Regions from separate parts of the Paenibacillus sp. DCT19 genome, predicted to be linked through region 2. Evidence: predicted binding sites of a transcription regulator. Region 2 holds the regulator's gene; each other region holds the start of a gene.

Region 1 (3,709 bases), 190 kb from region 2:
CGATCGCCACGTCAGGAGTCAGCTCATAGTCAGCCAGTGGATATTTGGTGTTTCCTAGATTTTTATCCGTGATAACAGCAAATGATGTTACTTCCGATCCTGTGCCCGATGTTGTTGGGATCGCCACAAATTTTGCTTTTACGCCAAGTCTAGGATATTTGTAGATCCGTTTACGGATATCCATGAATTTTTGCTTCAGATCATTAAAGTCTGTGTCTGGATATTCATAGAACAACCACATCGCTTTGGCAGCATCCATTGGTGATCCGCCACCGAGAGCGATAATGCAGTCCGGTTGGAAGCGACGCATCATTTCGGTTCCGCGATCTACAGTCGTTGTGGATGGATCCGGCTCAACATCCGAGAACACTTCAATGGCTACCGGCATTTGGCGTTGACGCAGATAGTGCTCTACCTTTTCCACATAACCCAGCTTCACCATCATGGCATCCGTAATAATTGCAACACGGGTGATATCCGGCATTTTGGCGAGATACTGCGTCGCGCCTTTTTCGAAGTAGACCTTGTTCGGTACTTTGAACCATTGCATATTCACGGTACGGCGAGCCACCCTTTTCACATTGATTAAGTTGACAGCAGTTACGTTCGACGAAGTCGAGTTACGTCCGTATGAACCACATCCCAGTGTGAGCGATGGCATATTCGTGTTGTAGATATCGCCAATTGCTCCGTGTGTGGAAGGTGAGTTGACGATGATCCGTCCTGTTTGCAGGCGATCTGCAAACTTGTTAATCACTTCTTCATTGTTGGAGTGAATAACGGATGAGTGTCCCATTCCGCCAAAAGCAACCACTTCTGCTGCACGTTCAATACCTTCTGCTGCCGTTTTGACTTTGTAACAAGCCAGTACCGGGCTTAATTTTTCCGCAGACAATGGGAATTTGACGCCAACACCCTCAATTTCAGCAACCAGGATTTTGGTGCTTGCTGGAACTTCAATACCGCATAACTGAGCAATCGCTACGGCGGATTGACCTACAATCGCTGGGTTAACTGCACATTTCTCAGCATTGATAGCGCCTGCGGTCAGCTTAGCTGCTTCTTCCTTGTTAACGAAGTAACATCCATTGGCAATCATTTTCTTTTTGACTTGATCGAAGATAGGTTCTTCAATAATGACCGCTTGCTCGGAAGCACAGATCATCCCATTATCAAATGATTTGGACAAAATCAGATCCGTCACTGCCTGATTGATATCCGCACTTTTTTCAATGAAGCAAGGTACGTTACCTGGCCCTACACCCAGTGCTGGTTTACCACAGCTATATGCTGCTCGCACCATGCCTGATCCGCCTGTCGCCAGAATGAGTGCCACATCGTTGTGGTTCATCAGGGCATTGGTGCGATCCATGGATGGATCATCAATCCACTGAATACAGTCGGCTGGAGCACCATGCTTCACTGCGGCTTCAAGCAAGATTTTGGCTGCTTCGCGGCTACAGTTCTGTGCAGAAGGGTGGAAACCGAAGATAATCGGGTTACGAGTCTTGATGGAGATCAGTGCCTTAAACATCGTCGTTGATGTTGGGTTGGTAACCGGCGTAATCCCCATGATGATGCCAACCGGCTCGGCAATTTTCTGGAAGTTCTCATATTCATTATCTTCAATGACACCAACGGTTTTGTCATATTTGATGCTATGGTACACATATTCTGTAGCAAATATATTTTTAGTGATTTTATCTTCGTACACACCGCGGCCGGTTTCTTCCACAGCCATTTTGGCGAGCATCATGTGTTTATCCAGACCTGCAAGCGCCATTGCTTGCACAATTCGATCGATTTGCTGTTGATCCATGGACATGAATGCTGCGTGTGCTTTGTTCGCTTTGTCAATTAATGTTTGAATATACTGACCTGCTGTCGGTTCTTTTGCTGGGGCGACCTCGTTCTTTACAGCCATCTCCCTCATCCTCCTAAAGGTTCGTATTATGTTGTCTCTCTTCTTTACATTCACATCGTATCATGGGACATGATTTAATTATGTGATTTTTTTCACAAAGTATTACGAATTTAAATTTAGATTCTTAATGTCTGCTAACAAGTGCACTGCTACTCCCTTTTTTTACATGGCTCTTTCAGCTCCATACTTGCCCACAAAAAGTGAATTTAATCACAATGTTTGAAATTTCGCCATTTTTGTTCCCTTTCTATCCCCCTCAAACGGTAAGATTAGGTATATACTGAACTTAAAAATTGAACCACCGCAATTTGTACCGTCCTTCCCGGCCGAGATGACCCTGAACGGACGGCACCCGTTTGCGGCGAACCACAAAGGTCATGTAAGCCACATGCAGCCTTTGATTGGAGACAAAGGGGAGATAGACTTATGAGGGACCAACTAGTGATGGAAAAACGCGGGAATACGAACTGTTTCTCGGATGTGAACTTCAACCATTTACTTGTAACGATGAAAGATAGAACCTATCCCGAAGGAACACATCTGTATTGGGAAGGCGATGTCTCTGACAAACTTTATTATATGAAAAGAGGCCGTGCCCAGATTACGAAGTCAACTGATGAAGGTAAAGAATTGATCATGTACATGTATCAATCCGGAGATATGATTGGGCAGGCTGATCCTTTCTTCGGTTCGAAGCATTCCTTCTCGGCAGAAGTGCTGGAAGACAGCGAAATAGGTGTATTGGAGCATAAAGACCTGGAGATGCTGATCTGTCAGCATTGTGACTTTGCCATTGATTTTATGAAATGGATGGGGATTCACCATCGACTCACCCAGACCAAATTCCGTGATCTGATGTTGTACGGCAAACCTGGTGCGCTCTGCTCTACCTTAATTCGTTTGTCTAATTCTTATGGTGAACCACACGGCGATCATATGATCATCCACAAAAAAATTACGCATACGGATCTGTCCAATATGATTGGTGCTACCCGTGAGAGTGTAAACCGTATGTTAAGTGATCTACGTAAAAAAGACGCGATCGAATATGATAATGGCATGATCGTTATCAAAGATCTGAAAATGCTGCAAGGCATCTGTCACTGTGAACTATGCCCTAGCGAGATCTGCCGGATCTAAGATAGTTATTCATTATTCGCTTACAATAATCCTAAGTAGCAATATGTAAATAACAAAAAAGGCCCAATCTTCTCACTGTAGAAGATGGGCCTTTTGATATTTAGGATGTCGTCGTTAATTCAAGTTTAATCGCGTCACGTGGACTCAGCTTCATATCCAAGCCGTTATCCATTAATTCCTTATCATTCACCTTAATAACCCAACGTTGATTCATTCGTGGGATGACATTTTCAACAGCAACCACATATTTGTTATTCTCAGACATTCTCACAACGCCGCTGGACTTTAATACATCACGAACGGTGCACTCCTGAATATACACACCAGCATATTGCCGATTAAGATTTGGCATAATGTTGCCGCCGCTCACTTTGAGTAAGGTCGTCTGATACGCTACGCCTTCTCCTGAACTGTCAGCGGCTTTGACATATATTATCACTTCATCTTTGGCATGAAGCTCCATATTCCAATCTTCTGGATCAATATCTTTGCCATTCAATTTGACAGCCCAGATTAACGAGGAATCGAGCGAGACCTCTCCGACGGATTGAATTCGTTTTCCATCAGCCGTGAAATCAACAAGCCCACTGTTCGTTAGCGCCTTCTTAAGCGTTAATCCTTCGCTAAAGTCCCGTTTGATCGACT
Region 2 (3,709 bases):
ACTCAAAGAAAATCTACGCTTCTTCATGCGAATGGATGATGCCAACACCGTCTATTGGATGGAAGCAAGTGGGCAATTCCGAAGTAAATCGCTACAGCTCTATGCGGTTCCTGTAGATGTCAGCGCACAACTGAAGGAATTATTTTTTGACAAAAAGAAAAGCGTCGTTCTGACTTCAGCTACCCTTTCTGTAGATAAGTCATTCCAATTTATGATTGAGCAATTAGGACTGCAGGAAGCAGCAGACCATAACCGCCTGCTTACGTCCTTGCTGCCGTCCCCGTTCCGTTATCGGGATCAGGCATTGCTTGTCATTCCGCGTGATTTCCCAAGTGTAAAAGGCAGCGTAGGGATGCACACTTTGTTGATATGTTGGTGCATTCACTAGCTGAAACTGCCATTGCGACGCGTGGACGGATGATGGTACTCTTCACGTCGTATCGGATGTTGAGACAAGTGTATGATCCGCTGAAGGAGGCCTTGGCTGGCAACGATATCTCGCTGCTCGGTCAAGGGGTGGATAGTGGTAGTCGTTCGAAGCTCACACGCCGCTTCCAAGACGCGAAGGCAACTGTGCTTTTGGGTACGAGCAGTTTCTGGGAAGGTGTAGATATTCCAGGGGATGCACTCACCTGTCTAGCTATTGTTAGATTGCCGTTCCAGCCGCCGAATCATCCACTTCTGGAAGCGAAAAGCGAGCTGTTGCAACAACAAAAGAAAAATCCATTTATGAAATTATCTGTGCCACAGGCTGTTATTCGTTTCAAGCAGGGGTTCGGAAGACTTGTACGCACAGCGAAGGACAGAGGCATCGTCATTGTATACGATACACGAGTCATTGAAGCGTATTATGGTAAGTATTTCTTATATTCATTACCAGGTCCCAAAATGGAGCATATGCTCACCGAACAGATGGTTCCACGAATTCGTGAGTGGTTAGACCAACCTACTGAATAAGCTTCGGAAGCAGTGCTATACGCACAAGCATTGCACCATGAATGCAATTAGTTGTAAAATTTATTAGATTCAATCATTGAGGAACAAAGGTTACCGCTATCATCATGTATATCATTGAGGCATCCTGTCCAGGTAAACCGTCATGTATGGATACGAGGATGCCTCCTATTTAATCTATTTACAGGGTCACATTGGTAAAGGGGAGTAAACGAATGAAATCAGATAAAATATCAGAAGCGGTAGTGCGGCGTTTGCCAGTTTACTTGCGCTATTTGAGTGAATTGAGTCAACGCGAGGTTACTACGGTTTCTTCTCAAGAACTAGGACTGCGCTTGGATCTTAATCCAGCTCAGATTCGGAAGGATCTAGCCTACTTTGGTGATTTTGGTCGCAAAGGCATTGGTTACGACGTTTCCTACTTAATCGAGAAGATTCGCCATATTCTGAAGATTGATCAGCAAATCAACGTGGCATTGGTGGGTGCGGGTAACCTTGGGCACGCCTTGTCCAATTACAATGCTTACTTAAAAGACAACATGAAGATCGTTGCCGTGTTTGATGCATACGAACCCAAAATCGGTACTCAGATTAATAGCCTGAAAGTGCAACCGATGAATGAATTATCAGATTCTGTCCAAAAGGATAATATTCGAATCGGCATCATTACAGTTCCAGATACAGAAGCTCAAAATGTAGCTGATCAACTGGTTGAATCGGGTATCGAGGCTATACTTAATTTTGCACCAACGATTTTGAAAACGCCGCCGCATATTCGCATTCATCATGCTGATTTTACGACGGATCTGCTCAGCCTAGCTTATTACCTGGAGAATGGAAAGGACGACGAGGAAGATGACAACAAATAAATGGGTTATTCATAACGGCAAATTTGCCGTAAACAGTGGTTTGGACTGGAAAGTCGTTCAAGGCTATATGGTTGTGGAAAATGATAAGATTGTGCATATTGGTGAGACGTTGCCGGAAGGGGACGAGAACCTGCCTAAAGTGGATGGAAAAGGACTTCTTTTCCTACCGGGTCTGATCAATACGCATGGTCATGCAGCAATGTCTTTGCTTAGAGGGCACGGCGATGATCTAGCTCTGCAAGTATGGCTGCAAGAAAAAATGTGGCCTATGGAAGCGAAAATGACAGCTGAAGATGTGTACTGGGGATCATCCCTGTCCGTATTAGAAATGCTCAAAGGCGGAACGACGGCTTTCCTCGATATGTATGATCATATGGATCAAGTGGCTAAAGTGGTAGAACAATCCGGGATTCGTGCTTCCCTAGCTCGTGGTGTTATTGGCCTGTGTTCAGAAGAAGAGCAGATGCGTAAGTTGGAAGAGTCGGCTGCATTTGCCCGTGAATGGCATGGACAAGCGGATGGCCGCATCACCACGGTAATCTCCCCACACGCTCCGTACACTTGTCCGCCAGATTACATAGAGAAGCTTGTACAAGTTGCACACGACTTGAATCTGCCTCTGCATACACACATGTCAGAAACGATCCGAGAAGTGGAGCAAAATGTAACGGATTATGGACTTCGTCCTGTAGCTCATCTGGAGAAACTGGGATTCTTCTCCCGTCCTTCCCTCGTAGCTCATGCCGTACATTTGAATGACGAGGAAATTGAAATTTTGGCTCGAAATCATGTTGCAGTCTCCCATAATCCGGGTAGTAACTTGAAGCTTGCTTCGGGTGTCGCTCGTGTACCGGATCTTCTAAAAGCCGGTGTGATGGTATCCTTGGGAACGGATGGCCCTGCAAGCAACAACAACCTGGATATGTTTGAAGAGATGAGACTGGCAGCACTTATTCATAAAGGAGTATCGGGTGATCCAACCGCTGTACCCGCTGGAGAAGCTCTTTTGTTAGGGACAGCTTACGGCGCTAAGTCTATTTTCTTAGATGACACGGGTCTATTAGAAGTAGGGATGAAGGCCGATTTTATCGCCCTCAACATTGAACAGGCTCATTTCTATCCGCATACAGATCTAATCTCCCATGCCATTTATTCGGCTTCAGCAAAAGACGTGGAGCATGTGTGGGTGGATGGTAAACAGGTAGTTAAACATGGCGAATGTCTCACGATGGACGAAGAGCGCATCTTGCGTGAATCTCAATCGGCATTTGATGGTCTGCTTGCTCGTTAATCATGCAGCGTCTTAGAGGAAAGGAAGTTCGGCTTTTGAAGAGAAAAAAGAAGTGGATCTGGATATCGTTGCTGGTTCTGGTTCTGCTCCTGTTTGGACTTCAACGTTATTATGTCTATGTCACTCAGGATCAGCGCAATGAAGAAGCTATGGCTATTGAAGCTGCACAGCAGCAAGACATTACGTTCACTCAGGACATTCGGAAGTATGTCTGGGGCGGTAAAGAGGACGCTGACAACATCTATTGGACCTTTGTAGGTAAAAATAAGGACAACCAGGATGTTCTTGTATGGGTGAAATTTGATAATACAAACAAGCCGGTAACAGGCTCTGATGCAGTTCACAGTGAACTGATTCAGAATGGCATGTCTGAAACCCAGATTCGCAATCGATTTAGCTCGGAGGTACCAGGTGGAGAAATTAAGCGCATTATGCCTGGTGTCGTAAACGGAATCTATGTATGGCAAGTATATTATAATGATGCTACCCACAATTATTATCGTTTCTATCGGTTTAGCAATGGGGAACAGGTAGATTTAGTCTACACATTACCAAATAGCTAAGCCATAGTAGGAGAGCATATTACTCTAAAGTT
Region 3 (3,709 bases), 2.2 Mb from region 2:
GCCGAGCTTATCCAGTACCTTTAATGCCGTTCCATAGTCATCGTTCAGACGCAATAGTTCTGCTTGCACCAGCTGATGCTCTCCAGCCTCCAGCCAGCGGCACAGCTGCTCATAATGATGCCGTTCCTGATCTGTGGCGGCGGTAGTTCCATACACCTGCAGAGCGTGCTCCACCTCCCCGGCTTTTGCCTGAATGGCAGAGAGGAAGCGGTAGTGTGATTGCACACAGTCAGAGCGCCCACATGTGATTGCATGGGCAAATGCTTCTTGAACTGTGGCGGCTGCCCGCGAGTCTTCCAATATATATTCATAAGCAGCGAGCAAAAAGGATATTGTCTCATGTGCGCCTGTTTTGGAACGGAGCTTACGATAATAATCCGCTCGTAGCTTACATTGAAGCTGGGTAACCGTATCTGTGGCACTGCTGAGTATCTGTTTGAGTGCGTGCAGAAAAAGCATTTCGTAATCCCGTAGCGGAATTTCAAGCTCATCCTTTTGCATCATCCCCGTAGGTGTAGGATCTTCTCCACCAAGCCAGACGGTGCGGACACCTTGAAATACCAGTTTCATATAACGCGTCTCTGAGGACGTACATACCAGATTAGAAATGCCTACCAGCTTGCTAATACAGCTCTCCCAGAGTGGCGAGTCAGCTTCCTCTTGGACAGGTTCTGGCAGGAGCGTTATGAACAGATCAGGCTGAATGGAGGCTACTGCGGTAAGCCAGTACGGATGCGCAACGACTGCAACAGTACGAGGCTGTTGTAGCAGTGCTTCCGCCTCCAGTAAGGATATCAACGTAATCGCTGTGGGTAGATCGTCTGATCGTTCCAGATGGCTAACATAGTAGACTGCCCCTTCAGCAGCCAGTAGTGCAGCAATGTCTGGATAAGGGAAAGTCGACCATCCCCCTTTACGGGGAAATAGAACATAGTGAATTAGAGAGGGGGCGTCTCCTTATAATTTTGAGTAGTCTCGTTCGGATGAATCTGGCTCTCGCTGGATTGTACAGGTACTTCCACGGGCTGGATCACCTCACTTTGTTTGCATTTTGACTCGGATAACACGGATAAAATTCATTCGACTCACTCCATATGTAAAGCCTGTTTCGCACAAGGAATAGGTTGCCTGACATTAACATATGGGCATTCCGTCTCAAACATGAGCAACTTCCGTGAATAGACGAAGTTGACAAGCATTCAAAATAACTGGAAACCATATTTTTAAAATTGTACTAATGTGTGACCGTCGTCACATTTTTGTGGATTTTTTGATTAAGTTTGTGATTATTGTCACATGTATAAAATAGGTAATCTGGCACAATACGTTCATCAATGTATTTGGTGGACTGACAGCGAAGGTGCAGCTTCAATACCAAGTACATACATAAATAATGCGAATAGAACAGAAAGAAGGGGTAACGGTATGGATCCGATCATGCTATCGCGAATCCAATATGCGCTCACAACGATCTTCCATTTCTTTTTTGTGCCGCTGTCCATCGGTCTAGTGCTGCTGGTAGCGATCATGGAGACGTTGTACGTCATGAAGGGGAAAGAAATTTACAAAACGATGGCCAAGTTCTGGGGCAAATTGTTCCTGATCAACTTTGCGGTTGGCGTCGTTACAGGTATCCTGCAAGAGTTCCAGTTCGGTATGAACTGGTCAGAGTACTCCCGTTTTGTTGGGGATGTATTCGGTGCGCCACTGGCTGTGGAAGCCTTGCTGGCGTTTTTTATGGAGTCTACCTTTATTGGGTTATGGATATTCGGCTGGGATCGTTTGTCCAAAAAAGTCCATCTGGCCTGCATTTGGCTGGTGTTTGTCGGCACCTTCTTATCAGCGCTGTGGATTCTGGCAGCCAATTCATTCATGCAGCACCCGGTTGGCTTCGAGATTAACAACGGCCGAGCCGAGATGAATGATTTCTTCGCTCTAATTACCAATGGTCAGCTTCTCGTCGAGTTCCCGCATACGATCTTTGGAGCACTAATGACAGGAGCGTTTGTTGTAACAGGAATTAGCGCCTATAAGTTGATGAAAAAGCAGGACGTTGAGATTTTCCGCAAATCATTCAATATCGCGATCATCATTGGTCTTGTATCCTCATTCGGTGTAGCCTTCTCTGGGCACTTCCAGGCACAATACCTGGTAGAGACCCAACCGATGAAAATGGCAGCCAGTGAAGGAACGTGGACAACCACAGAAGACCCTGCACCATGGACGGTGGTTGCCTTCATCGATCCAGATAAGCAGGAGAATTCAGGGGAGGTCAAAATCCCAGGATTGCTAAGTTACCTTTCGTACAGTAAATTTTCGGGCAGCGTCAAGGGGATGAAGGAATTGAATGCAGAATACCAGCAGACCTACGGCCCTGGAGATTACATCCCACCGGTGCGTACGACCTTCTGGAGCTTCCGCATCATGATTGCAGCGGGTGGTTTGATGATTGCACTTGCTCTATACGGTACGTACCTGGCTATGCGCAAGAAGCTGGAAGTGGCGAAGCCGTGGTTTATGCGCCTCATGGTATTTGCCATTTCACTGCCGTTTATCGCCAATACCTCTGGATGGATCATGACCGAGGTAGGTAGACAACCTTGGACGGTATTTGGCTATATGACGACAGAGGCCGGTGTTTCACCGAATGTATCGGCAGGTATGATCTTATTCTCTACCATTGCCTTCACGGCTGCGTACACCGTTCTGGGTATCGTAATGGTTTATCTGTTTGTGCGTGAGATCAAAGCAGGGCCATATGCCGTAGATAAGCCAGAAGATCAGGACGAGTCAGCCGATCCGTTCGGCGTGGATGGGGGGTATTCCGTTGTCACTAAGTGAGCTGTGGTTTTTGTTGATCGCCGTATTATTTGTGGGGTTCTTTTTCCTTGAAGGATTCGATTTTGGTGTGGGGATGTCATCAGGCATCATCGCCAAGACAGACCGGGAGCGTCGTACACTAATTAATTCGATAGGCCCGTTCTGGGATGGAAATGAGGTGTGGCTGATTACCGCAGGAGGCGCCATGTTTGCGGCTTTCCCGCACTGGTACGCCACGCTGTTCAGTGGTTTCTACCTGCCGCTAGTTGTGGTGCTGTTAGCTCTGATCGGACGCGGGGTGGCATTTGAATTCCGCAGTAAAATGAAACAGCAGCAGTGGCGCAAAACGTGGGATATCATCATCGTTGTATCCAGCGCATTGCTGCCATTCCTGTTTGGTGTTGTGTTTGCAACGCTGATGAAGGGACTGCCGATTGATGGAGAGATGCAGCTTCGTGCAAGTTTTCTAGATATCGTTAATCCATATACGGTTGTGGGCGGGTTAAGTGTGACCTTGCTGTGTCTCGTTCATGGACTATTATTTGTCTCACTGCGCACTGTTGGCGAACTAAGAGAGCGTGCTCTCCATACAGCGCGCCAATTGATGCTTCCGCTTGCGGCTATACTTGCCATTTACGCGGTGATGACCTATCTCATGACTGACATTTTCACTGTACGTGGCTGGGCGCTCTGGATCATGGTGATCCTTGGAGCGGCAGCGCTCGCTCTGGCAACTTACTTCATTCGTCAGAAACGTGAAGGCTGGGCCTTTGGTATGACGGGAGCTGTAATTGCGATTGCTTTTGCTTCGGTATTTATCGGTCTGTTCCCAAGAGTGATGATCAGTTCGTTAGGCGCTGCATTTGACCTTACCGTATATAATGCTTCC
Region 4 (3,709 bases), 2.0 Mb from region 2:
CCTCAGCAACCCTATTTCGCGAAAAAGCCTCATAAAGTGTCCCGATCTACTCCAAATGATAACAATAAGGTGCACTGAGTTCGTAAGATACCGGATCGGTGCAGAATTGGCAAAATAGCGTGTCTCATGTTCGTAAGATATAGATTCAAACTTGTTTAGGCCCAATAGGTGCTGCACCAGAGCTAATATTGTGATTGAAAATCGCATCTTTAGGCATGAGCATAAGGAAACGTAGTTCCATCACCGTTGAGATTCCTCCTTATAAGTCATCTTGTATACAGAAATACTTAAACCGCTGGTATACGAGTCTCAATTACTGATTTGTTGTACAGAAATGTTTAATATTAATAAAAAATCGCCTCATTATGTATACACATAATATTCCGATTCCGCTGGACACTCAGTGTTTTGTATACTTTTTAGATTGAATTGGGGCTGACATGGGTAGTATAATGAAGATGTAAATCATGATTTACATTTTGTATTATGTCTGATAGCTCAGCCGATATAAAATGTAAATAAAAAAGCCTTCACTGCGGGAACAGTGAAGACCGACGAGTATCAAATTGTTGTGGTGGTGTTACAATCACGGCAAGTGTCTCCAGAAATTAAATATTCGATAAAAAACCACTGTCAGGAGGCTAACCTTGAATGGTGGTTTTTTTCGTTTTGGCTTGTCGTCTCCGACGCTTGATCAAAATATAGACTCGCCTCACGTCTAATACCAATCGTGCTAATGCAGACAATCCTCTGATCCATGCAAAAACCAACAATATTGTGGTCACAGGCAATCACCTCCTTTGCTTAGGAGGCAAAAACACCGGACCACAACTCCACCAATTTTAATTGAACCCTCGTTTGGATTATTGTACCATGGAACTTCTTGCTTGTCTCACTGATGTGATGTTTCGAACCCTAATTCTAAAAAGAAGCCTCGGCTGATACGGGTCTCCTAATTTTATATTCATATATTCTGGAAAAATTAATTTTGATCCTGTTTTCGGTAGCAATTTATTTCGATATGCATTATTCATTTATAAGTATGATCACTGCGAATATAAGCAGGTTACGCAATGAGAGTCTTCTTTATGAAAACGATCAATAACTAAAAATGCATCTATTCTTTGTGATTATTTGCACAAAGTTTTATCTCCAGCCAAGATACAATTAGATCAGACAGTTCAGACAGTGAAGCTGTAACAACTTAGGCATGAACTGAAGAACGTTCCATTCAATATGAGAAGCAAAGGAGAGAATGGCGATGGCGGTCAAAACACCTCTTGAGGTTGCACAATACACGGTGCAGAGCGGGATTAAGAAGGCTCACAATCCTGTGTTATCTGTACTTATCCTTGGTTTTATGGCAGGGGCGTTTATATCTCTAGGATTTCTGTTAAATATTCGGGTAGTTGCCTCTGCTCCAGCGGAGTGGGGAAGCCTGGTGAACCTAATCGGTGCGTCTGTCTTTCCATTAGGTCTTATTCTTGTGCTTATCGGCGGTGGAGAACTACTAACTGGCAATATGATGGCTGTACCTCTAGCTACAATCGCACGTAAACTATCGGTGAGAAGTATGCTCAAGAACCTGACTTTGGTGACGATTGGGAACTTTCTAGGCGCGATCTTCGTGGCTTATGCGTTCGGTCATGTATTAGGGCTAACGAGTGAGGGCGTCTACTTAGCGAAGGTTGTGGATATGGCGGGGCACAAGCTGCATGACGGATTCCTGCAAGCCTTCATCTCCGGTGTTGGCTGTAACTGGCTAGTCGCTCTGGCAGTGTGGTTGTGCTATGCAGCAGATACGATGAGTGGTAAAGTGCTCGGCATATGGTTTCCTACGATGGCCTTTGTCGCGATTGGATTCCAGCACGTTGTCGCGAATATGTTCTTGATTCCTGCAGCGATCTTCGAAGGGCATTATTCGTGGGCGCAATACATCATGAACTTCATTCCGGTATGGCTTGGTAATCTGACGGGCGGTGCTCTGTTTGTCGCGGCAGCCTACTATATGGTGTATCTACGTAAAAGCGAGTCGGAGGTGAAGCCGGAGTTGAAAATGGCAACCGAGCCTGAAGCTAGACCGATGCTGAGCAAACAGGCGTAACGATTATATCCAGGAAGTATGACAGTGCAGACGATCTTGTCACGTTCTAGATCACGGTGAGCAACCCCGTGGCAGAGCGGAAACGAGATCGTTTTTTATATTTAATTTTGTCGGTGAGGCAGAGTTAAGGTTTTTTTGCTATCGAAGTGACAGCTGTAAATAATCATGTGTTTAGTTTTATATAATATATAAATTGAATTAAACATCTACACCAAACGTAGAGGGCAGAAATAACAAGAAGAAGCGGAGCGTTCGCCTTTATCCCCGGATTTTCCCTTTGTAAAAGGGAATCAAAAAAATCTGGGGATAACAGCGATCGGAAGGTTATTCTGCCATCGGAGTGTCGAGTGTAAATGCTCTTTAGTTTAATTTATATAAATACACAAAATAAATTCGCCATGACAAGGTTCGGGGGAACGAAACCTGTTCATGGCGAATTTCGGGAGTGGTCCATGATATGGCATGAGGAGGAAGTGGGGAAACACTAGCCTAATGCCTTGTTTTTTATTTACCCCTGAATCTGGAGAATGAATCATAAGCAAAAAACTTTTTTTGCAAAAAAATGGCGTCTTGTGTAGACGGGAAAATGAACTGTTCTCTTTACGTTAATGCATTAGAGAAGATATGATAGAGAGATAGCTTTTACAGGGGAGGAACTTCAACATGATTAATCAGGAGAATGGTGTATTTCCGGCGGTTTGTCCACTTGATTGCCCGGATACATGCGGTCTGCTGTTACATAAAGAGAACGGAAAAATTGTAAAGGTCGTGGGGAACCCCGATCATCCAATTACTAAGGGAGCCATCTGCAATAAAGTCAGAAATATGACAGAGCGTGTATATCACCCTGAGCGGCTTCAATATCCGATGCGACGGGTTGGTGCCAAGGGCGAAGGGAAGTTCGAACGGATCAGTTGGGACGAAGCGATTGGTGAGATTACTTCCAAATTCAGTTCCATTGCGGAGACGTATGGTTCAGAGAGTATTCTGCCGTACAGTTTCTATGGCAATATGGGCATTCTCGGCGTTGACGGTATGGATCGGCGTTTCTTCAACGCACTTGGAGCGAGCATGCTGGAGCAGACGATCTGTAATGCGGCGGGCAATACCGGCTGGAAATATACCATGGGTGCTAATCAAGGGACGATCCCAGAGGATACCGAGCATGCGGACCTCATCATCGTATGGGGAGGCAATATTGTCAGCACGAATATGCATCAGGTTGTACTCGCAGAGAAAGCCCGCAAGCAGGGCGCTCAGATCGTTGTCATCGACGTACACCGCAACCGTACCGCTCAATGGGGAGACTGGTTTATCCCGCTCTACCCGGGTACAGACAGTGCGCTAGCACTGGGAGTCATGCATGTGTTGTTTGAACGTGGGATGGCGAATGAAGCCTTTATGCAAAAGTATACCGTAGGACATGAGGCACTGCGTGATCATGTTCAAAGTTATACTCCAGAGCGTGTAGCACGCATTACCGGCGTGCCGGAAGCTGACATCGTGAAGCTGGCTGAGCTGTACGGCAAGGCGAACGCAGCGCATATTCATATCGGCAATGGCCTCCAGCATCATGATCATGGTGGGATGAGTGTGCGAAGCATA

The links. Region 2 encodes Rex, which represses fermentation and respiration genes when NADH is low (regulators of the CRP and FNR family bind a similar motif). Its sites were predicted from a motif close to TTGTGAAATATTTCACAA; they were not measured.
Region 1: adhE (bifunctional acetaldehyde-CoA/alcohol dehydrogenase) is a predicted target of Rex. The motif match lies at 2,005-2,022, and genes of this name have one in related genera.
Region 3: DMB88_RS28325 (cytochrome ubiquinol oxidase subunit I) is a predicted target of Rex. The motif match lies at 1,281-1,298, and genes of this name have one in related genera.
Region 4: DMB88_RS27655 (formate/nitrite transporter family protein) is a predicted target of Rex. The motif match lies at 1,125-1,142, and genes of this name have one in related genera.

Annotation. Positions count from the first base shown of each region.
Region 1 covers NZ_CP029639.1:4,259,895-4,263,603, forward strand. Annotated here, with positions in the region: gene adhE (bifunctional acetaldehyde-CoA/alcohol dehydrogenase) at 1-1,924, opposite strand, end outside; gene DMB88_RS19340 (Crp/Fnr family transcriptional regulator) at 2,351-3,064, shown strand; gene DMB88_RS19345 (hypothetical protein) at 3,165-3,709, opposite strand, start outside.
Region 2 covers NZ_CP029639.1:4,074,831-4,078,539, reverse strand. Annotated here, with positions in the region: partial or broken gene dinG (ATP-dependent DNA helicase DinG) at 1-957, shown strand, start outside; gene DMB88_RS18385 (redox-sensing transcriptional repressor Rex) at 1,170-1,823, shown strand; gene DMB88_RS18380 (amidohydrolase) at 1,810-3,114, shown strand; gene DMB88_RS18375 (hypothetical protein) at 3,150-3,677, shown strand.
Region 3 covers NZ_CP029639.1:6,257,800-6,261,508, reverse strand. Annotated here, with positions in the region: gene DMB88_RS28330 (hypothetical protein) at 1-798, opposite strand, end outside; gene DMB88_RS28325 (cytochrome ubiquinol oxidase subunit I) at 1,426-2,841, shown strand; gene cydB (cytochrome d ubiquinol oxidase subunit II) at 2,828-3,709, shown strand, end outside.
Region 4 covers NZ_CP029639.1:6,094,977-6,098,685, reverse strand. Annotated here, with positions in the region: gene DMB88_RS30380 (hypothetical protein) at 642-785, opposite strand; gene DMB88_RS27655 (formate/nitrite transporter family protein) at 1,262-2,104, shown strand; gene DMB88_RS27650 (molybdopterin-containing oxidoreductase family protein) at 2,768-3,709, shown strand, end outside.